DNA from 3 places in the Streptomyces sp. CA-250714 genome. Region 3 is predicted to be linked to each of the others. Evidence: riboswitches for the same ligand, from Rfam matches in the RefSeq annotation. Region 3 holds a riboswitch; each other region holds the start of a gene.

Evidence for each region. Region 3 has a riboswitch for cobalamin ahead of ACQEU8_RS28060 (ABC transporter substrate-binding protein). Riboswitches for the same ligand answer to the same signal wherever they lie in the genome.
Region 1: linked by a shared signal. The riboswitch ahead of ACQEU8_RS25685 (cobalamin biosynthesis protein) and the one ahead of ACQEU8_RS28060 (ABC transporter substrate-binding protein) in region 3 are both predicted to bind cobalamin.
Region 2: linked by a shared signal. The riboswitch ahead of metE (5-methyltetrahydropteroyltriglutamate--homocysteine S-methyltransferase) and the one ahead of ACQEU8_RS28060 (ABC transporter substrate-binding protein) in region 3 are both predicted to bind cobalamin.

Annotation. Positions count from the first base shown of each region.
Region 1 covers NZ_JBNJMI010000002.1:1,504,695-1,514,046, forward strand. The annotation lists gene ACQEU8_RS25655 (helix-turn-helix domain-containing protein) at 46-267, opposite strand; gene ACQEU8_RS25660 (ABC-F family ATP-binding cassette domain-containing protein) at 615-2,213, opposite strand; gene ACQEU8_RS25665 (hypothetical protein) at 2,406-3,671, opposite strand; gene ACQEU8_RS25670 (alpha/beta hydrolase family protein) at 3,952-5,109, opposite strand; gene ACQEU8_RS25675 (anion permease) at 5,445-6,773, shown strand; gene ACQEU8_RS25680 (hypothetical protein) at 6,792-7,004, shown strand; cobalamin riboswitch at 7,143-7,327, shown strand; partial or broken gene ACQEU8_RS25685 (cobalamin biosynthesis protein) at 7,420-8,411, shown strand; gene ACQEU8_RS25690 (cobyric acid synthase) at 8,408-9,352, shown strand, end outside.
Region 2 covers NZ_JBNJMI010000001.1:1,356,521-1,365,872, reverse strand. The annotation lists gene ACQEU8_RS06135 (1-hydroxy-2-methyl-2-butenyl 4-diphosphate reductase) at 1-242, shown strand, start outside; gene hpnH (adenosyl-hopene transferase HpnH) at 250-1,272, shown strand; gene dxs (1-deoxy-D-xylulose-5-phosphate synthase) at 1,300-3,270, shown strand; gene ACQEU8_RS06120 (aspartate aminotransferase family protein) at 3,267-4,649, shown strand; gene metE (5-methyltetrahydropteroyltriglutamate--homocysteine S-methyltransferase) at 4,691-7,036, opposite strand; cobalamin riboswitch at 7,193-7,412, opposite strand; gene ACQEU8_RS06110 (tyrosine-protein phosphatase) at 7,673-8,482, opposite strand; gene ACQEU8_RS06105 (MFS transporter) at 8,814-9,352, shown strand, end outside.
Region 3 covers NZ_JBNJMI010000002.1:2,036,936-2,046,287, forward strand. The annotation lists gene ACQEU8_RS28035 (FAD-dependent oxidoreductase) at 1-1,071, shown strand, start outside; gene ACQEU8_RS28040 (hypothetical protein) at 1,267-1,503, shown strand; gene ACQEU8_RS28045 (DMT family transporter) at 1,603-2,607, shown strand; gene ACQEU8_RS28050 (terpene synthase family protein) at 2,522-4,762, opposite strand; gene ACQEU8_RS28055 (hypothetical protein) at 4,923-5,654, shown strand; cobalamin riboswitch at 6,101-6,282, shown strand; gene ACQEU8_RS28060 (ABC transporter substrate-binding protein) at 6,351-7,391, shown strand; gene ACQEU8_RS28065 (FecCD family ABC transporter permease) at 7,460-8,626, shown strand; partial or broken gene ACQEU8_RS28070 (ABC transporter ATP-binding protein) at 8,623-9,352, shown strand, end outside.

The DNA.
Region 1 (9,352 bases), 530 kb from region 3:
GGTCAACCGAAGAGTAACCACCGAAGGGAACGCCCGAAAGCCTCCTCAGGAGGAGCTCGACTTCTTGCCTCGGGTCGCTCCACCGCGTCCGCGCAGGGTTACACCCGACTCGCTGAGCATCCGGTGCACAAACCCGTAGGAACGGCCCGTCTCTTCGGCCAGCGCCCTGATACTGGCTCCGGAGTCGTACTTTTTCTTGAGGTCTGCCGCGAGCTTTTCGCGCGCGGCGCCGGTCACCCGGCTGCCCTTCTTCAGAGTCTCGGCCACCCGTGCCTCCTCGTGGGAAGTGCGCTCTGTGACTCTCATGATCACCCCTCCCCCCACTTCTGGCCACCCATTCGGCAAGGTCTTCATGAGCAGCTTGGGAACTTGTGCACGCCACGATTGCTCCGGAGCAACCGATTCCGTCCGCATGCATATGCACGTGCACGACCCGTTCCGAGTCGGGATGGTGCGCTGATCCGCAGGTCAGCGGCGCAATCGCGAAGTGAGCAGTTCCCCCGGGCGGCTCCTGCCACGAACACCCGGCGCAGCCGTGAGGCCGCGCCGGGGTACGAGCCGTACTCACTCAGATGAAGGATCAACCGTCGGCCGAATGATCCATCTCGGATGGATCAAGCAAGGGCGACGAGGTCCGCGTACTCCTCGCCCCACAGGTCCTCGACACCGTCCGGCAGCATGATGATGCGCTCGGGCTGGAGCGCCTCGACGGCGCCCTCGTCGTGGGTGACCAGCACGACGGCCCCGGTGAAGGTGTGCAGGGCGCCGAGGATCTCCTCGCGGCTGGCCGGGTCGAGGTTGTTGGTCGGCTCGTCCAGCAGCAGCACATTGGCCGAGGAGACGACGAGGGTGGCCAGCGCCAGCCGGGTCTTCTCGCCGCCGGAGAGCACCCCGGCGGGCTTGTCGACGTCGTCGCCGGAGAAGAGGAAGGAGCCCAGCGTCTTGCGGATGTCGACCAGGTCCATGTCGGGCGCTGCCGAGCGCATGTTCTCCAGCACCGTGCGGTCCGGGTCGAGCGTCTCGTGCTCCTGCGCGTAGTAGCCGAGCTTGAGTCCGTGCCCGGGGACGACCTTGCCGGTGTCGGGCTCCTCGACTCCGGCCAGCAGCCGCAGCAGCGTCGTCTTACCGGCGCCGTTGAGGCCGAGGATGACGACGCGGGAGCCGCGGTCGATGGCCAGGTCGACACCGGTGAAGATCTCCAGCGAGCCGTAGGACTTGGACAGGTCCTCGGCCATCAGCGGCGTCCTGCCGCAGGGCGCCGGGTCGGGGAAGCGCAGCTTGGCGACCTTGTCGGCCTGGCGCTCGCCCTCCAGCCCGGACAGCAGCTTCTCGGCGCGGCGGGCCATGTTCTTGGCGGCGACCGCCTTGGTGGCCTTGGCGCGCATCTTGTCGGCCTGGGAGTTGAGCGCGGCCGCCTTCTTCTCGGCGTTGGCCCGCTCGCGGCGGCGCCGCTTCTCGTCGTCCTCGCGCTGGGTGAGGTACTGCTTCCAGCCCATGTTGTAGATGTCGATGGCCGACCGGTTGGCGTCCAGGCAGAACACCTTGTTGACCACCGTCTCCACGAGATCGACGTCGTGGGAGATGACGATGAGGCCGCCGCGGTAGGTCTTGAGGAAGTCGCGCAGCCACACCACCGAGTCGGCGTCGAGGTGGTTGGTCGGCTCGTCCAGCAGCAGGATGTCGGCGTCCGAGAAGAGGATGCGGGCGAGCTCGACGCGGCGCCGCTGACCGCCGGAGAGGGTGTGCAGCGGCTGGCCGAGCACCCGGTCGGGCAGGCCGAGGCTGGCCGCGATGGTGGCGGCCTCCGCTTCGGCCGCGTAGCCGCCCTTGGTGAGGAACTCGGTCTCCAGGCGCTCGTACTTCTTCATCGCCTTCTCGCGGGTGGCGCCCTTGCCGCCCGCGATGCGCTCCTCGTTCTCCTGCATCTTGCGCAGCACCACGTCCAGGCCGCGGGCGGAGAGGATGCGGTCGCGGGCGAGTACATCGAGGTCGCCGGTGCGCGGGTCCTGCGGGAGGTAGCCGACCTCGCCGCTGCTGGTGATGGTGCCGGCGGTGGGCGTGGCCTCACCCGCGAGGCACTTGGTGAGGGTGGTCTTGCCGGCGCCGTTGCGGCCCACGAGGCCGATGCGGTCGCCCTTGGCGACGCGGAAGGTGGCCGACTCGATGAGGACACGGGCTCCGGCGCGCAGCTCGAGACCGGTGGCGGTGATCACTGGAGAACTCCAAGGCAGGACTGTGGACGTGCGTACGGCGGAAGTGCGGGAGCGGCGTACGCACGCCTAATGCACGAGGAGATGAGGCATGAGAGCCAGTCTACCGGCGCCGGGCAAACGCTTTTCCGGGATGCGGGCGGACGCTCGACAGCGCCTGCGGCATGCCTGTGCGGGCGCCGGGGGGCGGCGCGGTCACTCGCCGCCGGTGTGGACCTGGAAGGCGGCTCGCCGTACGGCCTTGGCCAGCGCGGGGTCCGGATGGGCCGCCGCGAGCGCCACCAGGACCTGCACGGTGCGCGGGTGGCCGGTCGCGCGGACGTCCTCGAGCAGCTTGGGCACCGAACCCTGTACGGCGGTGCCCAGGTGGTCGACCAGCAGCCGCTCCTCGCCGTGGTCGGTGACGGCTGCCGCGGTGTCCACCCACAGCCAGGTCGCCTCCTGCCGGGTGAGGACGCCGGGGGCGCCACCGGCCAGGTCCTCCGGGTCCATGCCCGCCTGCTCGGCGAGCCACAGCAGCGCGTAGGGACGCAGGGTGGGCTCCTGCGCTGCTTCCTGCACGGCTTCCTCGGCAGGCGCGCCCACCACCCGCAGCGCCTCGAAGGCAAGCCCCCGGATGAGCGCGTCCTCGCCCCTGGCCGCCTCCAGCAGCTCGGTGACGGCCGGTCCGGTGGGGCGCGCGGCGAGCCAGGCGCGGTACTCGTCGCGGGCCGGACCCGGGGTCATCCGGGCGCAGCCGCGCAGCATCTCCTCGGCGGACTGCTCGATGTTGCCGGCCGGGCTCTGGGCCGCGACGCAGATCTGCTCCAGCTTGGTCCACACCGCCCAGTTGCCGAGCGGGGTGAGGACGGCGGAGCCCTGCCGTACGCCGGTCTCCTCGGCGGGGTCCTCGTCCGGGCAGCGGGTCAGCGCCCCGACCGCGGAGAGCCCGTCCAGCGCCCAGTCGAGCAGCCCGGGCAGGGCGACGCCGACCATCGCGCGGCTGGTCTCCTGCTCGCGTTCGGCGCGCAGCTCGGCGATGCGCTGCGCGAGCAGATCGTGCAGCAGCGAGAAGGTGACGGGGCCGCCGGAGAGGTGCATCACGGAGAGGAACTGCGGCACCGCCTCGACGATCTCCGCGACCAGGCTCTGCTCGTGCGGCAGCGGCGCGGGGTGGGCCAGCGACCAGGCGTCGAAGAGGGCGACCCAGCCGCGCAGTACGGCGCTGTCGTCCCGGTCCCAGGCACGCAGCCGCCAGCCGGCGCGGGCGGTGTCGCCGTGCAGTTCGATGAGGCCGGCCAGCTTGGCCCGGTCCCAGTGCGTACGCACCAGCGGAACGGTCATCCGCAGGGATTCGGCCGCCCGTTCCGCCTCGGCGCCAGGCTGCGGGGAGCGGCCGGTCCCGGCCGCCCAGCGGGCGACGCGGACGGCATCGGCGAGGCAGGCACGCGCGTGCCGGGCGAGCTGGTCGCGGGGCAGCACACCGTCCGGGGGCGGTGGCGTCCTGGCGGAGCGCCTGGTCGTCACAGTGCGCCGGGCGGCGGCGACGGGCTGTCGGGGGACGAGGCGGAGCCGGTTGTCCCCCGGGGTACGGGACGTCGTCACAGGAGCAGTCTTCACGCTGCGCCGTTGAAACCCAAACCTGGGGTGCCCTTTCCGGTCGTTCGCCTTCTCCGGCCGGGCGTACGCGGGGGCTTGAAAAGGGCTCAGCGTGACATGCCCTCACATGGGCCCGCGGCCGGCGGCCTCACATGAAGCTGTCTCACATGAAGGGCGTGAGGAAGCGGCGCAGCTTCTCCTCGTAGCCGTGCGGGTCGGCGTTCCACATGGCGGCGTGCGGGGCGTGCGGGACCTTGTGCAGGGAGACGAGCTTCGGGCGGTGGGCCGCCAGCGCGCGGGAGCTGTCCCAGGGGGCGATGGTGTCCGCTGGGCCGTGCAGCAGCAGCGCCGGCACGGTCAGCTTCGCGGGGTCGACCAGCGCGGCGTCGCGCCCCTCGGGGAGTCCGGCCCGGCCCTGGACGGCGCGGACGACCAGCGGCAGCAGCGCGCGGGGGGTGCCTCGGGAAAGCGCCAGGGCACGCACGGTGCGCGGCCAGTCGAGTACGGGCGAGTCCAGTACGAGGCCGGCCACCCGGTCCCGCAGCGGGGAGTTGGCGGCGGCGTGCAGGGCCATGGTGGCGCCGCTGGACCAGCCGTGCAGGATCACCCGCTGGGCGCCGTGCTGGACCGCGTAGCGGATGGCGGCGTCCAGGTCCCGCCATTCGGAGTTGCCCAGGTGGCCGATGCCGTCGAGGGGCGGGGGCGCACCGGCGTCGCCCCGGTAGGCGATGTCGAGCACCGGGACGCTGTACCTCCGGTAGAACGGGAGCAGCGTCAGTGGGTGCTCGCGGGTGGCGCCGAGGCCGTGCACGGTGATGACCCAGGCGTTGCGGTCGCCGGGCATGAACCAGGCGGGCAGCGGGCCGAGTTCACCGGGGATCTCGACGTCGGCGTACTCGGCGCCGAGGGCTTCACCGGGGGTGCCTACGTACACCTGCGGGGTGAGCCGTACGGTGGCACCGGCGCTGAGCCGGCCGCGGTCGATGCGGCGCAGTTCCCGTACGACGGCGTGCGGGCGGGGTTCGGCGGCCGTCTCGTCCTCCAGCACCGGCCCGACGACGGCGTGGATACCGCGTCCGGTCAGTCCGTAGACACCGGGCAGCCGGGCCGCCAGGGAGCGGGTGACGGAGATCCGGCTCTCGTCGTGGGAGTGCACGGTCAGCCGGGTGCCCTCGAAGCCCGCGGTGGGCCTGCTGCCGCCGTCGCTCCGGGGGCGCGGCGGGCGCAGCGCGGCGTCGGCGGCGTACCGTCCGGCCGCCAGGGTGGCCGCGCCGGTACCGAGCACGGAGGTGGCGGCCAGTGCCGCGGTTCGCAGACGCATCCTTGTCAGTGTTGACGCGATCGGGCGTGCGAAACCAGCGGGGCGGGCCGGGAGGGTGACGCCCGGCCGGGGGAATCGGGGCCGGTTCGCCGGGGGAATCGGGGCCGGGTCGGCACGCGGCGACGGGGCGTCAACCGGCGTGGCGCCATTGGAAATTGGGGGCACGGCATCACACCCTGTTGGCTTCGCGGAGCCTCCGCCCCTACGGTGTGATCTGGCCCACACAACAGGTGTCAGGGGGCGACACTTCGATGCCTGCCCCAGTTCACCTTCCGTTCACTCGCCGTCTTTACGTTCACGACGTCATTGCCCCTCGAACTGATTGTGCCTGGTGAATGGAACACATCACGCTTCTCATCGGGATCGTGATCGTCACGGCCTTGGTGTTCGACTTCACGAACGGCTTCCACGACACCGCCAACGCCATGGCGACGACCATCTCCACCGGGGCACTGGCTCCTCGGGCGGCGGTGGCCATGTCCGCGGTCCTCAACCTCCTCGGTGCCTTCCTGTCCATCGAGGTGGCCAAGACCATATCTTCGGGAATCATCGATGAAGGCTCCGGCATCCAGCCCGAAGTGATCTTCGCAGGGCTGGTCGGCGCCATCATCTGGAACCTGCTGACCTGGCTCGCCGGGCTGCCCTCCAGCTCCTCGCACGCACTGATGGGCGGACTGATCGGCGCGACGCTCGCCGCCGTCGGCACCGGCGCGGTCAACGGCGACGTCGTCGTCATGAAGGTCCTCATCCCGGCGCTCGCCGCGCCGCTGGTCGCGGGCATCGCCTCGGTCTGCGCCACCCGGCTGACCTACCGGGTCGCCCGGCACGCCGACGAGCAGCGGACCGCCAAGGGCTACCGCGCCGGCCAGATCACCTCGGCCGCGCTGGTCTCCCTCGCGCACGGCACCAACGACGCCCAGAAGACCATGGGCGTCATCACGCTGGCCCTGGTCACCGGCGGCGCCCTGGCGCCCGGCGCCGACCCGCCGGTATGGGTGATCGCCTCGGCCGGGTTCGCCATCGCGCTGGGCACCTACCTCGGCGGCTGGCGCATCATCCGCACCATGGGCAAGGGCATCACCGACATCCAGCCCCCGCAGGGCTTCGCGGCCCAGACCAGCGCGGCGGCCACCATCCTGGCCTCCTCGCACATCGGCTTCTCCCTCTCCACCACGCATGTGTGCTCCGGCGCCGTGATGGGTTCGGGGATCGGCCGCAAGGGCGGCGTCGTGCGGTGGGGAACGGCGGGCCGGATGTTCATCGGCTGGGGGCTCACCCTTCCCGCGGCCGGCGGGGTCGCGGCCGCTGCCGCGCTGCTGGCCGAGCAGGGCGACTGGGGCGTGACCACGGTGGCCGTGCTCACCGTCGTGCTCTGCGGCGCCATCTGGCTCCGCTCCCGGCGCGCGCCGGTGGACCACACGAACGTCAACGAGGTCGAGCCCGCCGTGGCCGCGCAGGCCGCGGAGATCCCGAGCCCGGCCGCCGAGCCGGAGCCGCAGCCCGAGTCCGAGCCCGCCGGGGTGGTCACCAACGCCATCCGGGCCGTCTCCCCGCCCCCGCCGCCGGCGGGAGTGAGCGCGGCCGGTGTTGCCGCGGAGGAGACGACGGCGGCCGAGCCCGCGCATTCGACCGGCCGCCCCGCGTCGGCGAGCAGCTTCAGGTAAGCAGAAGGGGATCACCGCATGAACATCGACTGGGCCTCGCTCGGCCAGGTCTTCGGCGTCAGCCTGGCGGCGACGGTGGGACTCGTCGGCGTCTTCACCCTCGGCATCGTCGCCGGCTCCCCCCGCACCGCGGGCTCCGCACCTTCGGTGCTCGCCCGTACTGGTGCGTATGCCTGCTATGCCGTGTGCCTGGCGGCGGTGGCGTACGGGATCTACCTGATCGCGGCGTAGCCGTAAGGGGGCCCGGGGGGCTACGCCCCCCCGGCCCCCTTTCTTTTTCCGCCGCAGCGGCGAGAAGCCACGACGGCGAGGGTCCGGCGGCATAAGGGGACGGCCGCAAGCACCACGTCCGGCTTGCCCGCCGCAGGTCAAACGTGGTGGACTGCCGGTGCCAAACGGCGGCATGGGGAGGAAGCCGGTGCGAATCCGGCGCGGTCCCGCCACTGTCACCGGGGAGCGCCGCGCTCAACGAAGCCACGGCCCATGCGGGCTGGAAGGCGAGGGCGGTGTGGATCCGGGAGCCAGGAGACTCCCGCCGCCGGTCGAGTCGAGCCAGGGCGCGGACCCTGAGTGAGGACACTGCCATGCGTGGCCCTGCCCCCATACCTGCTGCCGTTGTGGATGCGTGCGCCGGATCCGTCGGCTGATGCGGAGCCGTGACGTCCATGTGTGCGGCACGCTGCTGGGGTTCGCAGCCGACGCGCTGCTCGGTGATCCACGGCGCGGCCACCCTGTCGCCGTCTTCGGCCGGGCCGCCGCAGCACTGGAGCGCCGCATGTGGCGCGACCACCGGGGTGCGGGCGCGCTCTATGTCGCCCTCTGCGTGGGAGGCGCCGCCGCAGCGGCCCGCGGACTGACTACGGCGAGCGCCGGGCGCAACCCCGCGCGCGCCGTGGGGCGTTCACCGGTGCCGGGCATCGCGCTGACCGCCGTCGCCGCGTGGGCCGTGCTGGGGGGTACGTCGCTGACCCGCGAGGCCCGGGCCGTGGCCGCCGCGCTGGAGGCGGGGGACCTGGAGCTGGCGCGCGAGCGGCTGCCCGCGCTGTGCGGGCGCGACCCGCAGCAGCTGGACGCGCCGGCGGTGGCCCGCGCCGTGGTCGAGTCGGTCGCGGAGAACACCTCGGACGCCGTGGTGGGAGCGCTGGTGTGGGGAGCGCTGGCGGGCGTACCCGGGCTGGTGGGCTTCCGCGCGGTCAACACCCTGGACGCGATGGTCGGGCACACCTCCCCCGGCACCGCAGATTCGGCTGGGCCGCCGCGCGGCTGGACGACGTGGCGGGCTGGCCCGGGGCGCGGCTGACCGCCGTACTGGCCGCGCTCGCCGGACCGGACCCGCGCGGTGCCGTCCGCGCCTGGCGCTGTGACGCGCACCGCCACCCCAGCCCCAACGCCGGGCCCGTGGAGGCGTCGTTCGCGGGCGCGCTCGGGGTGCGGCTGGGCGGGACGCTCTCGTACGGCGGGCGGGTGGAGCACCGGCCCGTTCTCAACGCGCCCGGCCGGGCCGTCCGCACGGCGGACATCGAGCGGGCTGTGCGGCTGTCGCGCCGGGTAGGACTGTTGGCGCTGGCCACGAGCTGTCTGGTGGGTACGGCAGTACGCCGCCGCGGGCGGGGCCGCGGTATGGGAGGGGTGCGGTGAGCGCGCGTACGGGAGGCGGGCTGCTGGTCGCCGGGACGACCTCGGACGCCGGCAAGAGCGTGGTGACGGCGGGCATCTGCCGCTGGCTGGCCCGCAAAGGCGTGCGGGTGGCGCCCTTCAAGGCGCAGAACATGTCGCTCAACTCGTACGTCACGCTCGACGGCGCGGAGATCGGCCGGGCGCAGGCCATGCAGGCGGCTGCCGCACGGGTCGAGCCGAGCGCGTTGATGAACCCGGTGCTGCTGAAGCCGGGCGGCGACCGCACCAGTCAGGTCGTACTGCTGGGCAAGGCCGTCGGCGAGATGTCGGCCCGGGGATACTTCGGCCGCCACACGGAGGGCAGCGGCGACGTACGGCACGGGGGGCGTGCGGAGCTGCTGGAGACCGTCGCGGGCTGTCTGGAGGAGCTGCGGAGCACCCATGACGCGGTCATCTGCGAGGGCGCGGGAAGCCCCGCCGAGATCAATCTGCGGCGCAGCGACATCGTCAACATGGGGCTGGCGCGCGCCTGTCGGCTGCCGGTGCTGGTGGTCGGCGACATCGATCGGGGCGGGGTGTTCGCCTCGCTCTTCGGTACCACGGCACTGCTGGCGCCGGAGGACCAGGCGCTGCTGGCGGGCTACATGGTCAACAAGTTCCGCGGCGACGTCTCACTGCTGGAACCCGGCCTGAAGATGCTGCACGGCCTGACCGGGCGGCCCACGCTCGGCGTACTGCCGTACCAGCACGGGCTGGGCATCGACGAGGAGGACGGGCTCCGGGTCTCGCTGCGCGGGACCGTACGGGAGTCCGCCGTCGCGCCCCCGCACGGTGCCGATGTGCTGCGGGTCGCTGTGCTGCCGGTGCCGCTGATGTCCAACTTCACCGATGTGGACGCGCTGGCTGCCGAACCCGGTGTGGTGGTGCGGTTCTGCGACCGCCCCGAGGAGCTGGCCGACGCC
Region 2 (9,352 bases), on a different contig from region 3:
CCGCACTGCACGAGAGCGGAGCCATCGCCGCCGACATGGAGTCCGCCGCCACCCTCGACGCCGCCGCCGCGGGCACGGCCCGGCGTCCGGTTGCGGCCGTACGGGTGGTGGTGGACGCTCCGGGCCATGAACTGATCCGCATCGGGACTCTGCGGGGTGGAATATCGGCATTCCGCGTCCTTCGCGGTGTCCTGCCCGCATTCCTTGAATGGCACCGATCCCTGCTGCTCCCCTGGAGGTGAGCCAGAAATGGCCATGCCGCTCCGCCAGACGCTCCGTATCGGGACGTATCTCTTTCAGCAGAAGCTTCGCAAGCGGGAGAAGTTCCCCCTCATCGTGGAGCTCGAACCGCTCTTCGCGTGCAATCTCAAATGCGAGGGCTGTGGAAAGATCCAGCACCCGGCCGGGGTGCTCAAGCAGCGGATGCCGGTGGCGCAGGCGGTGGGGGCCGTGCTGGAGTCCGGGGCGCCGATGGTCTCCATCGCGGGCGGCGAGCCGCTGATGCACCCGCAGATCGGGGAAATCGTGCGGCAGCTGGTGGCCCGGCGCAAATACGTTTTTCTTTGCACGAATGCCATGCTGCTCCGTAAGAAGATGGACGAGTTCAAGCCTTCCCCCTATTTCGCGTTCGCCGTGCACATCGACGGCCTCAGGGAACGGCACGACGAATCCGTCGCGAAGGAGGGGGTCTTCGACGAGGCGGTGGCGGCGATGAAGGAGGCCAAGCGCCGCGGCTTCCGCGTCACCACGAACTCCACCTTCTTCAACACCGACACCCCGCAGACCGTCATCGAGGTTCTCAACTACCTCAACGACGAACTGAAGGTGGACGAGATGATGGTCTCGCCCGCCTACGCCTACGAAAAGGCACCCGACCAGGAGCACTTCCTGGGCGTCGAGCAGACCAGGGAGCTGTTCAAGAAGGCGTTCGCCGGGGGCAACAGAGAGCGGTGGCGGCTCAATCACAGCCCGCTCTTCCTCGACTTCCTCGAGGGCAAGGCCGATTTCGACTGCACCGCCTGGGCCATCCCCAACTACTCCCTCTTCGGCTGGCAGCGCCCCTGCTATCTGATGAGCGACGGATATGTGCCCACCTACCGCGAGTTGGTGGAGGAGACCGACTGGGAGAAGTACGGCCGCGGCAAGGACCCCCGCTGCGCCAACTGCATGGCCCACTGCGGATACGAACCGACCGCCGTACTGGCCACCATGGGCTCCCTCAAGGAGTCCCTGCGCGCCGCCCGGGAGACCGCCGGCAGCAAGTCACACTGACAGTTCGCCAGAGCAGGGGGGCCGACCATGTCCTTGCTGGAGTCCATCGACGGGCCGCGCGACCTCGACGCGCTGTCCGAAGCGCAGCTGGAGGAACTCGCCGGGGAAATCCGGGAGTTCCTCGTCCACGCGGTCTCCAAGACCGGTGGCCATCTGGGTCCGAACCTCGGTGTGGTCGAGCTGACCATTGCTCTGCACCGGGTTTTCGATTCGCCTGCCGACCGCATTCTGTGGGACACCGGGCATCAGTCGTATGTGCACAAGCTGCTGACCGGGCGGCAGGACTTCTCCAAGCTGCGGGCCAAGGGCGGCCTGTCGGGCTACCCCTCGCGCGCTGAGTCGGCGCATGACGTGATCGAGAATTCGCATGCGTCGACGGTGCTGGGCTGGGCGGATGGTCTGGCGAAGGCGAACGAGGTGCGGGGGCGGGATGACCATGTGGTGGCGGTCATCGGTGATGGTGCGCTGACGGGTGGGATGGCCTGGGAGGCGCTGAACAATATCGCGGCGGCCAAGGACCGGCCGCTGGTGATCGTGGTCAACGACAACGAGCGGTCGTACTCGCCGACGATCGGCGGTCTGGCCAACCACCTCGCCACGCTGCGCACCACCGACGGCTACGAGCGTTTTCTTGCCCGGGGTAAGGATGTGCTGAACCGGACTCCGGTGGTGGGCAAGCCGTTGTATGAGACGTTGCACGGTGCGAAGAAGGGGTTGAAGGATTTCATCGCGCCGCAGGGGATGTTCGAGGATCTGGGGCTGAAGTATGTCGGTCCGATCGATGGGCATGATGTTGCGGCGGTGGAGTCGGCGTTGCAGCGTGCGAAGCGGTTCGGTGGGCCGGTGCTGGTGCACTGTCTGACGGAGAAGGGCCGTGGTTATCAGCCCGCCCGCCAGGACGAGGCCGACCAGTTCCACACCGTCGGCAAGATCGACCCGGTGACCGGCGAACCCGTCGGGCCGTCCACCGGGCGCTCCTGGACCTCCGTCTTCGGGGAGGAGATGGTCCGCGTCGGAGCCGAGCGGCCCGATGTGGTCGCTGTGACGGCGGCCATGCTGCACCCCGTCGGCTTCGGCGGCTTCGCCGAGGCCTATCCGGACCGGGTCTTCGACGTGGGCATCGCGGAACAGCACGCCACCGTCTCCGCCGCCGGGATGGCGACCGGTGGTCTGCACCCGGTCGTCGCCGTCTACGCCACCTTCCTCGGCCGTGCCTTCGACCAGCTGCTGATGGATGTGGCGCTGCACAGGTGCGGCGTCACCTTCGTGCTGGACCGGGCCGGGATCACCGGACCCGACGGCGCCTCGCACCACGGCATGTGGGACCTGTCCGTCCTCCAGTGCGTGCCCGGACTGCGGATCGCCGCGCCCCGCGACGCCGAGCGGCTGCGCGACGAGCTGCGCGAGGCACTCGACGTCGACGACGCGCCCACCGTGCTGCGGCTGCCCAAGGCCGAGGTGGGCGACCCCATCGAGGCGGTGCGGCGGGTCGGGGGCATGGACGTGCTGTACGAGGACGAGCGCGCTGACGCCCTGCTGGTCGCCGTCGGCGCCATGGTGCCCGTCTGTCTGGAGGCGGCCGCGCTGCTGGCCGAGCGGGGCATCGGCGCCACGGTGGTGGACCCGCGCTGGGTCAAACCCGTCGACCCGGCGCTGGTGCCGCTGGCCGAGCAGTACCGTACCGTCACCGTCGTGGAGGACAACGGGCGTACCGGCGGTGTGGGTTCGGCGGTCGCCGAGGCGCTGCGGGACGCGGGTGCCGAGGTGCCGCTGTGCTCCGTCGGGCTGCCCCAGCGCTTCCTGCCGCACGGCAAGCGTGCCGAACTCCTGGCCGAGCTGGGGCTGTCGCCGGTCGAGATCGCCGCCCGCACGGGCCAGGAGCTGACCCGGGCCGAACAGCGCGAACGGTCCCGGCGCGAGCGCTGGGAACGGGAGGGCGGCCGGCGGGGCGCCGCACGCGTGGGCGCGGCCCGCACGGGTGAGGGGAGTATAAGGTGACCGGCTTCGACCTGACGAAGCTGCTGGCCGAGCGGAGCGGCGAGCGCTACGAGCTGCATATGCGCCATCTCAACCACCAGTTGCCGCGCATGCTGCACACCATCGGCTTCGACAAGGTCTACGAGCGCGCCGAGGGTGCCTACTTCTACGACGCCGAGGGCAATGAATACCTCGACATGCTCGCCGGGTTCGGCGTCATGGGCGTGGGCCGCCACCACCCGGTCGTACGGCAGGCGCTGCACGATGTGCTCGACGCGCAGCTGGCCGACCTCACCCGCTTCGACTGCCAGCCGCTGCCCGGGCTGCTGGCCGAGAAGCTGCTTTCGTACGCGCCCGGGCTCGACCGGGTCTTCTTCGGCAACAGCGGAACGGAGGCCGTGGAGACCGCGCTGAAGTTCGCCCGCTGTGCCACCGGCAGGCCCAGGGTGCTGTACTGCGCACACGCCTTCCACGGGCTGACCACCGGCTCGCTCTCCGTCAACGGCGAGGACGGATTCCGTGACGGCTTCGCGCCCTTGCTGCCCGATACTCCCGTCCCGCTTGGCGATCTGGCCGCGCTGGAGCGGGAGTTGCGCACGAAGGACGTGGCCGCGCTGGTCGTCGAGCCCGTCCAGGGCAAGGGCGTGCACGCGGCTCCGCCCGGCTATCTGCGCGCGGCGCGGGAGCTGTTGCACCGGTACGGGGCGCTGCTGATCGCCGACGAGGTGCAGACGGGGCTGGGCCGCACCGGCGACTTCTTCGCCTACCAGCACGAGAAGGACGTGGATCCCGACCTGGTGTGTGTGGCCAAGTCTCTCTCCGGCGGCTACGTCCCGGTCGGTGCGACGCTCGGCAAGGAGTGGATCTTCAAGAAGGTCTACTCCTCGATGGACCGGGTGCTGGTCCACTCCGCCAGCTTCGGCTCCAACGCGCAGGCCATGGCGGCGGGACTGGCCACCCTCGCCGTCATGGACGACGAACGCCTCACCGAGAACGCCCGCCGCACCGGCGATCTGCTGCGCAGCCGGCTGGAGGCGCTGGTGGACAAGTACGAGCTGCTGCACGAGGTGCGTGGCCGGGGGCTGATGATCGGCATCGAGTTCGGCAAGCCCCGGTCGCTGAAGCTGCGCAGCCGCTGGACGATGCTCCAGGCAGCGCGCAAGGGGTTGTTCGCGCAGATGGTGGTGGTCCCTCTCTTGCAGAAGCACCGCATCCTCACCCAGGTCTCCGGGGACCATCTGGAGGTCATCAAGCTGATCCCCCCGCTGGTGATCGGCGAGGAGGAAGTGGAGCGCTTCGTCGACGCGTTCACCCAGGTCATGGACGATGCGCACAGTGGAGGCGGGCTCATGTGGGACTTCGGGCGCACGTTGGTCCGACAGGCGGTGGCCCATCGCTGAGGGGGGCTGCCCTGTCTGCGCAGGGCAGCCCCGTTCAACGATCAGCTCTGGCGGAGCAGTTCCCTCCGTACCGTGCGGGCCGCGGCCACCAGGTTTTCCAGTGAGGCCCTGGTTTCGGTCCAGCCGCGGGTCTTCAGGCCGCAGTCAGGGTTGACCCAGAGCCGTTCGGCTGGGATGGCCTCCAGGCCCTTGCGGAGGAGTGCCGCCATTTCATCGGCTCCCGGGACCCGCGGTGAGTGGATGTCGTACACGCCGGGACCCGCCTCACGGGGGTAGCCGTGGCCGGCCAGTTCGTCCGCGACCTGCATATGGGAGCGGGCCGCCTCCAGGCTGATGACATCGGCGTCCAGCTCGTCTATCGCGCCGATGATGTCGCCGAACTCCGCGTAGCACATATGGGTGTGGATCTGGGTGTCCGGGCGTACCCCGCTGGTGGTGAGCCGGAACGCGGCGGTCGCCCATGCCAGATATTCGGGCCGGTCGGCGGCGCGCAGCGGCAGCGTCTCGCGCAGCGCCGGCTCGTCGACCTGGATGACGGCGGTGCCCGCGGCCTCCAGCTCGCACACCTCGTCCCGCAGCGCGAGGGCCACCTGGCGTGCCGTCTCGGACACCGGCTGGTCGTCCCGTACGAACGACCAGGCGAGCATGGTCACCGGACCGGTGAGCATGCCCTTGACCGGGCGGGAGGTCAGCGACTGGGCGTACCGCGTCCAGCGGACCGACATCGGGCGCGGGCGTGCGACATCGCCCGCGAGGATCGGCGGGCGCACATAGCGGGTGCCGTACGACTGCACCCAGCCGTGCCGGGTGGCGAGGTAGCCGGTGAGCTGTTCGGCGAAGTACTGCACCATGTCGTTGCGTTCGGGCTCACCGTGCACCAGTACGTCGAGTCCGGCGCGCTCCTGGAAGCCGATCACCTCGCGGATCTCGGCCGCGATCCGCTCCTCGTACCCCGCCTCGTCGATCCGGCCGGCCCGTAGGTCGGCCCGGGCGGTACGCAGCTCGGTCGTCTGCGGGAACGAACCGATGGTGGTGGTCGGCAGCGGCGGCAGACCCAGCCGTGTGCGCTGCGCCGCGGTGCGCTGCCCGTACGGCAGCGGACGGCGGGTGTCCGCGTCGGTGACGGCGGCGGAGCGGGCCCGTACCGCCTTGTCGTGGGTGAGCGGCGAGGCCGTGCGGGAGGTCAGATCGGCACGGTTGGCGGCCAGCTCGGCACTGATGGCGCCGGTCCCCTCGGACAGACCGCGCGCCAGAGTGACGGTCTCCGCTGCCTTCTGCCGCGCGAACGCCAGCCAGCGGGCGACCTGCGGGTCGATATGGCGCTCGGCACGGGCGTCCAGCGGCACATGCAGCAGCGAGCAGGACGTCGCCACATCCACCCGCGCCGCGAGGCCCAGCAGGGTGGCGAGGGTGGCGATGGACCGCTCGTAGTCGTTGATCCACACGTTACGGCCGTCGACCACGCCCGCGACCAGCCGCTTTCCGGTCAGCCCGCCGACGGCGGCGAGCGCGTCCAGATTGCCAGCGGCCCGTCCCGTGAAGTCGAGGGCGAGGCCCTCCACGGGAGCCTTCGCCAGCACGGGCAGTGCCTCGCCGAGCCGGTCGAAGTAGGAGGCGACCAGCAGCCGGGGCCGGTCGGGGAGGGTGCCCAGCGCACGGTACGCCTGTGCCGCCGCCTCCAGCTCGGCAGGCGTACGGTCCTGCACCAGCGCGGGCTCGTCCAGCTGCACCCACTGGGCGCCCGCCGCGCGCAGGTCCGCGAGCACCTCCGCGTAGACGGGCAGCAGCCGCTCCAGCAGCGTCAGCGGCTCGAAATCGGGGGCGACGCCCGGCGCCGGCTTGGCCAGCAGGAGGTAGGTCACGGGTCCGACGAGCACCGGCCTGGCGCCCTTCAGGCCCAGTGCGAGGGCTTCCTTCAGCTCGGCCGTCTGCTTGCTCGCGTCCGCCCGGAAGACGGTGTCAGGTCCGAGCTCGGGCACCAGGTAGTGGTAGTTGGTGTCGAACCACTTGGTCATCTCCAGCGGCGCGGCCTCCTGGGTGCCGCGGGCCATGGCGAAGTACCCGTCCAGCGGGTCCGCCGCGACCGCTGCCCGGTGCCGCTCGGGGACGGCGCCGACCATGACGGTGGTGTCCAGGACGTGGTCGTAGTACGAGAAGTCCCCGGTGGGCACCTCGTGGATGCCCGCCTCCGCCAGCTGCTGCCAGTTGGCGCGGCGCAACTCGGCGGCCGTCGCACGGAGGGCGTCGGCGGTGACGCGGCCCTTCCAGTAGCCCTCGACGGCCTTCTTCAGCTCACGGTTCGGCCCCTGGCGGGGATAGCCGTGCACCGTGGCGCGTACCGGCGCGGGTGGGGGAGTGGTGGCCGGGTTCGCTGCTGTCGCTGTCACGCAACTCTCCTTCGCGAGATGTCTCCAGCGCTCCCGGAAGCACGGGACGAGGACGCGAAGGGGTGGCTGCACGGGCGGACGCGTGGCCGGCGCCGCCGCTGTGCGCTGTGTTCTCCGACCCGCCCTCGAGGTCTCCGGGAGGACCGTACGCGTGTGGACGCGTACGGGCAGCGGGCAGGTCTTCGGACTCGCGGGCGCGCCTGCCGGTCTCCCGGCGGGCACCTACTGGCCGTCGCTTCCCGGACCGTGGGTCCAGTGCGTGTGACGGCGGTCGTTCCCGCTCACCGCTGCGGGGCAGTCCCGGATTCACACCGGGTTCCCTCTTACGACGCCTCCCGCCTGGCCGGCGGGGCGAACCAGCTGCGGGCCCAGCATAGCTGGGAGGCCGTCGCGGGAGGGCTGGCCCGCGTTGCCTGTTTGCGAGGGCGCCCCCCGCTGTGCTTGGGCAGTCTGCGCCAGGGGCGCAGGGTGGGCAAGCGCAGCCACCGGCCACCGGGCCGCACCTGAGGGGCGCCCACTGCGGGGTGCGGGGTGCGGCCGTCGCGCGGGTGCGGCCCGCTTGTGCCCACCCGTCCCGCCCTGGGGGTACCCCCGGCCGGAGGCTGGGGGAGGGACAGATGCCCACAAGCGGAGGGCTCAGGGTTCCAGCAGGCGGGACTGCAACCGGGTGCGGGTGGCCGGGGAGAGTTTTAGGGCCTCCGTCAAGTAGGTGTCCGTGTCGCCCCAGGTTTCGTCGATGGTGGCGAAGGCCGCGTCGAGGTAGGCGGCGCGGGCGTCGAAGAGGGGGGCGAGCAGTTCCAGGACTTCCGGGGACATTCCGGCCCTGGACTTGCTGCTGCGGTAGATCTTGTAGCGCCGGTGCGGCTGGTTGGACTGGAGGTAGTCCTCCTCGATGGCGGCCCGCTCGACGCCGAGCGCCAGCAGCGTGACGGCGATCGACAGGCCCGCCCGGTCCTTGCCCGCCGCGCAGTGCATCAGCGCGGGTACGCTGTCCTCGGCGAGCGCGTGCAGGATGCGGCTGTGCTCGGCCGTACGCTCGCGGATCATGGTGCGGTAGGAGTCGGTCATCCGCTGGGCGGCGAGGCCGTCGCCGAGGATCGCCCGCAGCTGGTCCAGCTCGCCGTCCCGCACCAGCCGCCAGAACTCGGCGCCGTCGGCCGGGTCGGACAGCGGAAGGTTGACGTTGCGGACGCCCGGCAGCTCGATGTCGGGGCCGTCGAGGGCCTGATCCGCGGAGTTGCGGAAGTCGAAGACCGTGTGCAGCCCGAGCTCGCCGAGGAAGGCGGCGTCCTCAGGTGTGGCGTGTGCCAGGTGTCCGCTGCGGAAGAGCACCCCGCGCCGCACCCGGCGCCCGTCCACCGTCGGCAGGCCCCCGACGTCCCGGAAATTCCGTACCCCGGTCAGCACCGTATCGGCGGACTCCACACTCACGCGCGCTCCTAGCATCTGCGACGACCGTCCGTCCGACCATAAGGCATGGATGCCTGAGGCGATCAGCCCTTGGATGCGTGCACCGGATCGTAGCCTTCCGGTGGCTCAGGGTGACGACGGTGCTGGGTGTGATCCGTCCGTACGTCGCGCCGAGCGGTAGCCGTACAGCCACCCTCGCGAGCCCCAAGGCGCAGTGGTTCGGATGTGAACAATTTTCATGAGCTTCGGCGGCGGAACGCCGTGCTCGCGGTAGCCTCCGCGTATCGCCCAACTCCCTGTGCACTGCCGTGTATCTGGCTCATGCCTTACCTACGAGGAGTCTGGATTGAGTCATCTGCATTGGCGTGTGCGCGCTCTTGTGGGCGCGTATGCGGTGTCCGTCTATGGCAACTTTCTCAATCTGATCGCGTTGAGCCTGTTCACCTACGAGGTCACGGGGAGCGGTCTCGGTCTGGGCCTGCTCATGGCGCTGCGGTTGTCCGCGGGGGTGCTGGCGGGGCTGGGAGCCGGGGCTCTGGCGGGCAGGGTGGGGCGCCGAGCCATGATGATCGGCGCGGATCTCGTCCAAGCGGTGGCCATGGTGGTTCTCGCGCTGTGTGCGACGGGGTCGGCTCCCGTGTGGCTGCTGGCTGTCGTCGCGGTGGTGCTCGGTGCCGGGAACACGTTCTTCAACGTCGGACTGCGCAGTGCGGTCCCGGTGATCGTGGGGCAGGAGGCGCGGGTTCGGGCGAACGGGCAATTGGCGACGGCTCGTTCCCTTGCCACCGTGGCGGGTTTCGCTTCGGCCGCCCCGGTCATCGAATTGGCGGGCCACAGTGCCGCGTTCGCCGTGAACGCGGCCAGCTTCCTGGTGTCCGCGGTGGCGTTGTCGCTGCTGCGGCCCCG
Region 3 (9,352 bases):
GGCGCACTGACGGCGCTGCATACGGCTCGCGCGCTCACCGGCGCGCGCAGCCGCGCCGACATGTCGGACGCGCTGGGTCTGGTGAGGCTGCGCGCGTCCCTCGCCCGGTTCGCCGCGGTGCCGCCCCAGGGACTGCTGGCGCGGCCCGAACTCCCTGCCTGCCAGGCGCTGTCGGCGCGCGGCCTGCCCTCCCGGCCGGCCGAGACGCTGGTGCGGCCGCTGCTCACCGCGCTGCTGTCGGACCCGGCGCTGACGACCTCCAGCCGGGTGGCCGACCTGACGCTGCGCGGCTTCGCGCGGGGCGGGCTCGGCGTACCGGCGGGCGGCCAGGCCACCGTGACCGAGCTGCTGGCGGCCGCACTGCCGCCGGGCACGGTGCGCACCGGCGTACGGGTCACCTCCGTGAGCACCCACACCGTCGAGACCGCGGAACACGGCACGTTCGGCTGCGAGGCGGCGCTGGTGGCGACCGGTGCCCGCTCGGCCGCCGCGCTGCTGCCGGGGCTGCGGGTGCCCCAGTTCCACCCGGTGACCGTCCTGCACCACGCGGCGCCCGACCCCCTCCCGCCGCCGGTCGCGCGCGTGCCGTCGTTCACCGTGTGTGCCGAACGGGACGGCACGGATCCTGATCCGGTCAGCCACACCTGGGTGGCCTCGGCGGTGGACCCTTCGCGTGCCGCGCCGGGCCGCACGCTCGTCACGTCCGTCGTACTGGGCGAGCGGGCGGCCGAGCCGCCCACCGCGCTGGACAAGGCGGCCCGTGACCAACTCGCGGGCGTCTACGGCACCTCGACCGACCGCTGGGAGCTGTTGGCGGCCTACCACGATCCGGAAGCGGTACCGGCCATGCCCGCGCCGCACGACCCTCGGCGGCCGGTACGGGTGCTGTCGGGGCTGTACGTGTGCGGGGAGCACCGGGACACCAGCACCCTGCGCGGGGCGCTGAGTTCGGCGCAGCGTGCGACGGAGCAGATCCTGCGGGACTTCGGCCGTCCGGCCGCCGGGGAACAGGCCGCGCAAGAGGCCGCGCAAGAGCCCGCAAAGGAGACCGCACAGGAGACCGCCGCCTAATCGAACAAAGATCCCGAACTCCCCAGTGACCAGCGGGTTTTGTCAGTGGGGCGGGGTAGAATCGAAGTAGTTTCCAGGAAGCGCACCGACGTCGTGAGGAGACTGTCGATGACTGCTGTCCGTTCCCGTACCTCTCGTTCGCACTCCCGCCCCACCACCCGCAGCCAGTCGCACCAGCAGCAGCACCTGCCGAAGATGTCCACCCTGCCCGTCCTGCCCAAGAAGCCGCTCCCTGCCGGGCAGCCGCGCGAGTGGTACGAGGCACACAACCGCCGGCTCAAGGCCATGCGGATCGCCATAGCCCTGCTCGACACCGGCGTCTACACCGCCGCGCAGGCCCGCAACCACACCATCCGGGCGACGGCGCACCGCATCGGCGTGCATCCGCCGTCGCCGACCACCTGCCGTCTGGTGCGCTCCCTGCTGCCGTAGCGATCCAAGGGAGCACATCGGAAAACCAGTGGCGTCATGAGCATGGGTAGCCTACGGTCCTGACTCGCATGCGCGGTCGGTGAACCAGAAGGAGCCCTCATGGCGGCAGGCAAGGGACGCGCCGAGGCCACGGCGCTGGCAGCAGCCGGAATCACGGTGGTGCTGTGGGCCTCGGCATTCGTCTCCATACGCAGTGCGGGCGAGCACTACAGCCCAGGTGCCCTGGCACTGGGACGGCTCGGGGCCGGCGCCCTGGTGCTGTGCGCGGTGCTGCTCGTCCGGCGCGAAGGGCTCCCGCCCAAGGCCGCCTGGCCCGGCATCATCACCTCGGGCGTCCTGTGGTTCGGCGGCTACATGGTGGCGCTCAACTGGGGCGAGCGGCTGGTGGACGCGGGCACGGCCGCGATGGTCGTCAACATCGGGCCCATCCTGATGGCGGTGCTCGGCGGCTGGCTGCTCAAGGAGGGCTTCCCCCGCCGGCTGCTGGCCGGGATGGCGGTGTCCTTCGCGGGCGCCGTCGTCGTCGGCCTGTCCGTCTCCGAGGGCGGCAGCTCCTCGCCACTTGGGGCCGCGCTGTGCGTGCTGGCAGCCGTTGCCTACGCCGTCGGGGTCATCAGCCAGAAGCCCGCGCTGCGGCACGCCTCGCCGCTCCAGGTCACCGCGTTCGGCTGCCTGATCGGCTTCGTCGCCTGCCTGCCGTTCAGCGGCCAACTGGTCTCCCAGGCGGCGGACGCGCCCCTGGCGGCCACGCTCAACACGGTCTATCTGGGCGTGTTCCCCACCGCGCTGGCCTTCTCGACCTGGGCCTACGCGCTGTCCCGCACCACCGCAGGACGGATGGGCTCCACGACGTACGTGGTGCCCTTCCTCGTCGTCCTGATGTCCTGGCTCTTCCTGGACGAGGTGCCCGGCTGGCTGACCCTGGCGGGCGGACTGCTGTGCCTGGCGGGGGTGGCGGTCTCACGCTCGCGCAGCCGCACACCACGCCCCCCGCGCCCCGGCACCGTGACCGACCCCGCTACGGCGCCGTCAGACCCGCAGCAGACCGGCCCAGCCGCGCAGCCGACGTCCCCAGCCCCGCAGGCCCGTCGAACGGCCACGTAGGCAGGAAGTGGCGGCGCAGATCCGCCTCCTTGTAGCGGCGGCAGTCGTGATGCCACACCAGGATGCCCGCCATCCAGTTCTCCAGCTCCCGCACATAGCCGTCCAGCGCCGCCCGGCCCGCCTCGTCCAGCGCGAAGTCGTCGTAGAGGACGGGGAACTCGTGCGCGGCCACATGCTGGAACTGCCGCATCCGTGACTTCATCAGGTCGTCCACGATGCGCAGTGCCGTCGGATAGTCGCAGTCGAAGAAGTCGCGGACGACCAGCAGCCCGTTGTGCAGCTCGCCCTCGAACTCGATCTCCTTCTGGTACGAGAAGACGTCGTTGAGCAGACAGGCGTAGTCGGCGGCGGCGTTCTCCAGCGACTTCATCGGGCCGCTGCGGTAGATCTCCTCCGGGATGGTGTCCGGCTGGGTGAGCCGGCACAAGCTCATCGTCAGATCGGAGCCGAAGGTCCTGCGCCGCATCTCCACATAGTCGACGGGGTCGGGGATGCGGTTCTGCGCCTGGTTGTCGAGCTCCCACAGCCAGCTCTCGGCCATGGTCTCGATGGCGGTGCGGAACCGCCGGCGCTTGGCGGGGCTCATCGGGCCCGCCGTCCTGACCCACAGATCGGCCAGTGAACGCTCGAAGGGGCTCGCCGGAGGCGGGGGCGGTTCGCCGTCGACGGGCATGAAGTGGGACAGCCGCCGGGTGCACTCCTTGGCGCCCGCCAGATCGCGGGTGCGGCCGAAGCGGGCCGGATAGTAGTCGTCACCCCAGGTGCCCCAGGCCAGCCAGGCGGAGGCCAGATCGAGCTCGTCGGCCGTCGCGTCCGGGTGCAGTCCGGCGGCGCACAGCGGCAGATCGTAGTCCCGGATCAGCTCCTCGTCCCACACCCGGCTGCCGGGCACATCCGGCTGCGGGTCCAGCAGGCCCATCGTGTGGGCCCAGTCGACGAGCCGTTCCCGGGCGCCGCCCAGGTGCGGGCTGAGCCGGTGCTCGAACGGCATCTCGAAGTCGGGCAGCACCGAGGGCCCGGTGCGCTCGTGCGGTACGTGGGTGAAGGAGCGGGCGCGGCGTACCTGCGCCCGGGTCTGCGGGCGCAGCACATCGGCCGCAGAGGTGCCGAGACCGGCCGGGACGAACGGCAGCCGCGCCGGGCCGGTGCCGTCCACGCCGCCGCCGTTCATATAGCGGCTGGAGCGCATGTGCCACTCGTGGCCGCCGGACTGCCAGTCCTGAAGTCCCTTGGTGTAGGCGGCGATATCGGCGCACGCCGCCGCGTCCAGTCCCTCGTCGGCGCAGAGCGCGGGCAGTTCGGTCAGCGCGGTGTGCTCGAACTGCTGGAGGCGGGAGGTCAGCAGGTCGTTGACGGCGTCGGCGGCCTCCTGGGTGCCGCACTCCAGAAACGTCTCCAGGACCAGCACACCGTTGGACAGCTCTCCCTCGTCCTGGATCTCGCGCTGGTACGAGAACAAGTCGTTACGCAGATGGACGGCGTCGGAGAAGGTGTCGCGCAGTACGCACAGCGGCCGGGACGCGGCAACAGCCGCCGGCACCTCGGCGTGCGCCGCGAACTCCACCAGCCCGGCCGACCAGGGCGCGCCGCCGACCTTGCGCCGCATCTCGATGTACTCGACCGGGTTCGGCACCCGCCCGATGTTGATGTTGGACAGCTCCCACAGCGACTCGTTGAGCAGGTTCTCGGTGCTGACGGCGAACCGCTTGCGCCAGTCCGCAGACATCGACGGCACCGTCCTGGCCCACAGATCGGCCAGCCCCGCCTCGACGGGGTTGGTGGGTTCGGGCACCGTGGCCGCGGGGTCGTCCTCAAGCGGCATGAACAGCGGCAGCCGGTCGAGATACGCCTTGCCGCCCGCCCGGTCCTGGGTGCGCTTGAACTCCTCCAGGAAGTGGTCGTCGAAGAAGAAGACCCACACATACCAGTCGGTGACCAGCGCCAGATCCTCCGCGCTCGCGTCGGGGTGGGTGTACGCGCACAGCAGCGCGTAGTCGTGCGCGTCCAGGTCGGCGGTGTCCCAGATCCCCGACCCCTCCAGCATCCCCATCTCCCGTGCCCACTCCCGCGAATGGGCCCGCGCCTCGGCCACGTGCGGGTTGAGCCGGGCCGGGTAGGGCACGTAGAAGTCGGGCAGTTCGAAGGGTTGCGACAACGTCACTGTCCCCCAGGTCGTCGGATCGGGTGCTGCCTTGGCCTACCCGGCGCGGGATGACGAGCATCCTTTTTCACTCGGACGTGGGACCCCGCTCTGTTACCAAGCCGTCGAACAAATGCCTGGAACGGCTGGCGATCGGGCTGCTAACTTCGCGTTCGTGGCGAAGCTGAATCAGATCATCGCAGTCGAGAAGGGCGTCAAGTCCAAGGTGCTCCAGGACCTGGCGCAGGCACAGCACGGGCTGGCGAAGCCCCAGATGCTGGCCGGTATCTCGCGTACGTACCAGCCCAAGGACGAAGAGGGCGAGCAGCTTCCGCCGGAGTCGACGCGGGTCCAGGTCAAGGCCGAGGATGTGCTGAAGGAAACGGCGAAGATCCTGACCCGGCTGTTCGATGTGACGGCGACGAAGGACTGGGCGAACCTCACGGCTCGTGCGGACGTCGTCGTCGACGGACGCACCGTCCTGTCCGAAGTACCCGTCTCCTACCTGCTGTTCCTGGAGAAGCAACTGGGCGAGCTCGGCTCCTTCCTGCGGAAGCTGCCGGTGCTGGACGGTGCGGAGGCGTGGGAGAAGGACCCGTCCACGGACTGGTGGAAGACCGAGCAGGTCCGTACGGTGCGCACCAAGAAGGTGCCGCGCAACCATGTGAAGGCGGAGGCCACGGAGAAGCACCCGGCCCAGGTCGAGGTGTACTACGAGGACATCCCCGTCGGCTACTGGACCACGGTCAAGTACTCCGGCGCCCTGCCCGCACGCCGGGTCAACGAACTGCTGGAGCGGCTGGACAAGCTGGCCGCCGCGGTGAAGTTCGCCCGCGAGGAGGCCAACGGCACCGAGGTCACCGACAAGCGCGTCGGGGACGCCGTCTTCGGCTACCTCTTCGCCTGACCGACTCGGGAGCAGCCCACGATCAAGACCGCACAGACTCCCCGGGCCAGGGGTTCGACGACCTCTCGGTCCGGGGTGCGCCAGGAGCGCAAAGCTGAAGCTGAAGCTGATGTGTGAACCCCCGGCGCCCTGTACGAACACAGGGGGCCGGTCAGTCTCAACCTCTCGCTCCAAGCTCAGCATCGCCGTTCATCGCCCGGCAACCGGGGCGGTGACGACCTCGAGACGCTGGTTCGAACCCAGCCGGCGCATCCACGCTGCGCCGTGGTGGAGTGGCTCCACGCGAGGACATCGCCGAACGATCCGCCCATGAACCGTCAGGGCGTGCGAACGAACGGCAACCAGGACCCCGGGGCCGGGTAAAGCCCCGGGGTCTCTTTCTTCCCCTTCTCCCTCTCCGCCGGTTTGCGCGGCTCTGCCGTGCTTGTTCCGGCTGTCTGCCCGCGTGGTACGTTGCAGCCGCCAGTCAAACCCTTGAACGGGTCAGGGAATCCGGTGCGAATCCGGAGCTGACGCGCAGCGGTGTGGGACTGGGGCATGCACGAGGCCACTGGGGACGTACGTCCCTGGGAAGGCGCACGCCCCCACAGTCCCGAGCCCGAAGACCTGCTGGCACCCGCGCTCGGACCACCCCGGGCGCGGTGGCACGCCGGGCCCCGCGACTTGGGCCTTACGACGGAGAAGGAACACCTGGCCATGCGCCGACCGCGCCGTATCCGCGCCCTCGTGCTGGGTCTCGCCCCGGCACTCGTCCTGAGCACAGCAGGCTGCGGCGAGGGCTCCACGACGGAGGCGTCCGGCAAGGGCACGGCCCCCGGATACCCCCGTACGCTGCACAACTGCGGGCAGGACGTCACCCTCCAGCGGCCCCCGCGGCGGGCCGTCTCCCTCGACCAGGGCTCGACCGAGATCCTGCTGGCGCTGGGCCTGGGCGACCGGATGGCGGGCACCGGCACCTGGACCGACCCCGTCATGAAGGGCCTCGGCAAACAGAACGCGAAGGTGCCGCGGCTGGCCGACGGTTACCCCGCGCTGGAGAAGGTGCTCGATACGGACCCGGACCTGGTGACCGCCTCCTTCTCCGCCACCCTCGACAAGGGCGGGGTCGCCCCGCGCGGCAAGTTCGCCGACCTCGGGGTGCCCACCTACCTCTCCCCCGCCGACTGCGCCAAGAAGTCCGGCTCCAACGGTGACGGAGCACGCGACAGCCGGCTGGAACTGAGCACCGTCTACGGCGAGATCCGCGATCTGGCCAAGGCGTTCGGCGTGCGGAAGCGCGGCGAGCGGCTGGTGGCCGACCTGAAGGCGCGGGTGGCGAAGGCCACCCGGGGCGTCGACGCACGTGGCACCTCCGTCATGTACTGGTTCGCCAACTCCGAGTCGCCGTATCTGGCGGGCTGCTGTGGAGCGCCCGGCATCATCACCCGCGCGGTGGGCGCCGAGAACGTCTTCGACGACACCCGTGACGAATGGCCGCAGATCGGCTGGGAGACGGTTGCCGACCGCGACCCCGATGTGATCGTCCTGGGCGATCTGACCCGCAAGAACCAGACCGCCGAGACGGCCAAGGCCAAGATCCGGAAACTGGAGTCGGACCCGGTCACCCGCCATATGACAGCAGTCCGCCACAAGCGCTACATCCTCCTCCCCGGCGCCGCGATGAATCCATCTATCCGCACGGTGGAGGGAGTGGAGAAGGTGGCGCGGGGGCTGCTCGAGTTCGGGCTGGCGAAGTGACAGACGAACGGAGCTCGGAAGCTGCTGCCGACCCGGCACCGGGGGCTGCGCTTGCCCACCCTGCGCCCCTGGCGCAGACTGCCCAAGCTTCGCAGGGGACACGCGCCCCGTCAGGAGCGCGGGGAACTGCGCGAGCAACCACAACGAAGCCGCAGCCCGCAAACTTCAGGAAGGGGCACCCCCTCAGCGGAGCCTTCCGTACCGCGCGAGGCGCAACCCTCCTGTGCGGGATCGGAGTCCTCGCCCTCGCGATATCGATCGCCGCAGCAATCACCGTCGGCCAAGCCGGGCTCGGCGTAACCGACGTATGGCGGGTCGTCATAGAACGACTGGGCGGCGCCGACGCGGGGGTCTCACCCCTGCGCGAGGGCATCATCGTGGAACTGCGCCTCCCTCGCGCGATGCTGGCCGCACTGTGCGGCGCCGGCCTCGGCCTGTGCGGCGCCGTCCTCCAGTCCCTGCTCCGCAACCCACTTGCCGACCCGTTCGTACTGGGCGTCTCCTCCGGCGCCTCCACAGGGGCGGTCGCCGTGGTGGTGCTCGGCGTGGGCGGCGGCGCCCTCTCATTGTCGGCGGGCGCTTTCGCGGGCGCCGCACTCTCATTCGCGCTGGTCCTGCTGCTTGCGCACACCTCGGGCGGCACCACGGACCGGGTGCTGCTGTCGGGCATCGCCGGTATGCAGCTGTTCTCGGCGCTGACCTCGCTGATCGTCTTCACCTCGGCGGACGCGGAGCAGACCCGCGGGGTGCTGTTCTGGCTGCTGGGTTCGCTGGGTTCGGCCGACTGGAACGAAGTGGCGCTGGGCGCGGCCGCGTTGGTGGTGGCGCTGGTGGTGTGCCTGGCGCGGGCCGACGCGCTGGACGCCTTCGCCTTCGGGTCGGAGGCCGCCGCCTCGCTGGGCGTACCGGTGCGGCGGGTACGGCTGACGCTGCTGCTGGTCACCGCGCTGCTCACGGCCGTACTCGTCAGCTCGGCCGGCGCGATCGGCTTCGTAGGGCTGGTGCTGCCGCACGCGGCCCGCGCGCTGACCGGGCCCGCGCACCGGCGGCTGCTGCCGGTAACAGCGCTGGTGGGCGCGGTCTTTCTGGTGTGGGTGGACACCGCGGCCCGCACCCTGCTGGCGCCGCGCGAGCTCCCGGTCGGGGTGGCGACCTCACTGCTGGGGGTGCCCGCCTTCGTGGTGATCCTGCACCGGGGGCGGCGCGCCCGTGCGGGCGGGGGTGCGGGGCTGTGAGCCTGAGCGCGGACGCGGTGTCCTGGACGGCGGGCGGACGGCTGATCGTCGACGGGGTGAGCCTGGAGCTGCGGCCCGGCCAGACGGTGGGGCTGCTGGGCCCCAACGGCTCGGGGAAGTCCACGCTGTTGCGGCTGCTGGCGGGTATCCGGCCGGCCTCCTCGGGTGTGGTCACGCTGGACGGCAGACCGCTGCGCGAGTTGGGCCGCCGTGCGGTGGCCCGGCGGGTGGCCGTGGTGGAGCAGCACGCGGAGACCGGCGTGGAGCTGACCGTCGGCGATGTCATACGGCTCGGCCGCATCCCGCATCGCGGCGTCTGGTCCGGGCCCCGGGCCGGGGACGAGTCGGCGGTGCGGGAGGCCGCCGTGCACACCGGGCTCGCCGACCGGCTCGACCAGCCCTGGCACAGCCTCTCGGGCGGGGAACGGCAGCGGGTGCAGATCGCGCGTGCGCTGGCGCAGCGGCCGAGCGAGCTGCTGCTGGACGAGCCCACCAATCACCTCGACATCCAGTATCAGCTGGAGCTGCTGGCGCTCGTCGTCCGTACACCGGTCACCAGCGTGATCGCCCTGCACGACCTCAACTTGGCGGCGATGTTCTGCGACCACCTGGTGGTGCTGCGGCAGGGCCGGTCGGTGGCGGCGGGCCCGCCGGGCGAGGTGCTGACGGAGCGGCTGGTGTCCGATGTCTACGGGGTGCGCTCGGTGGTGACACGGGACGGCACGG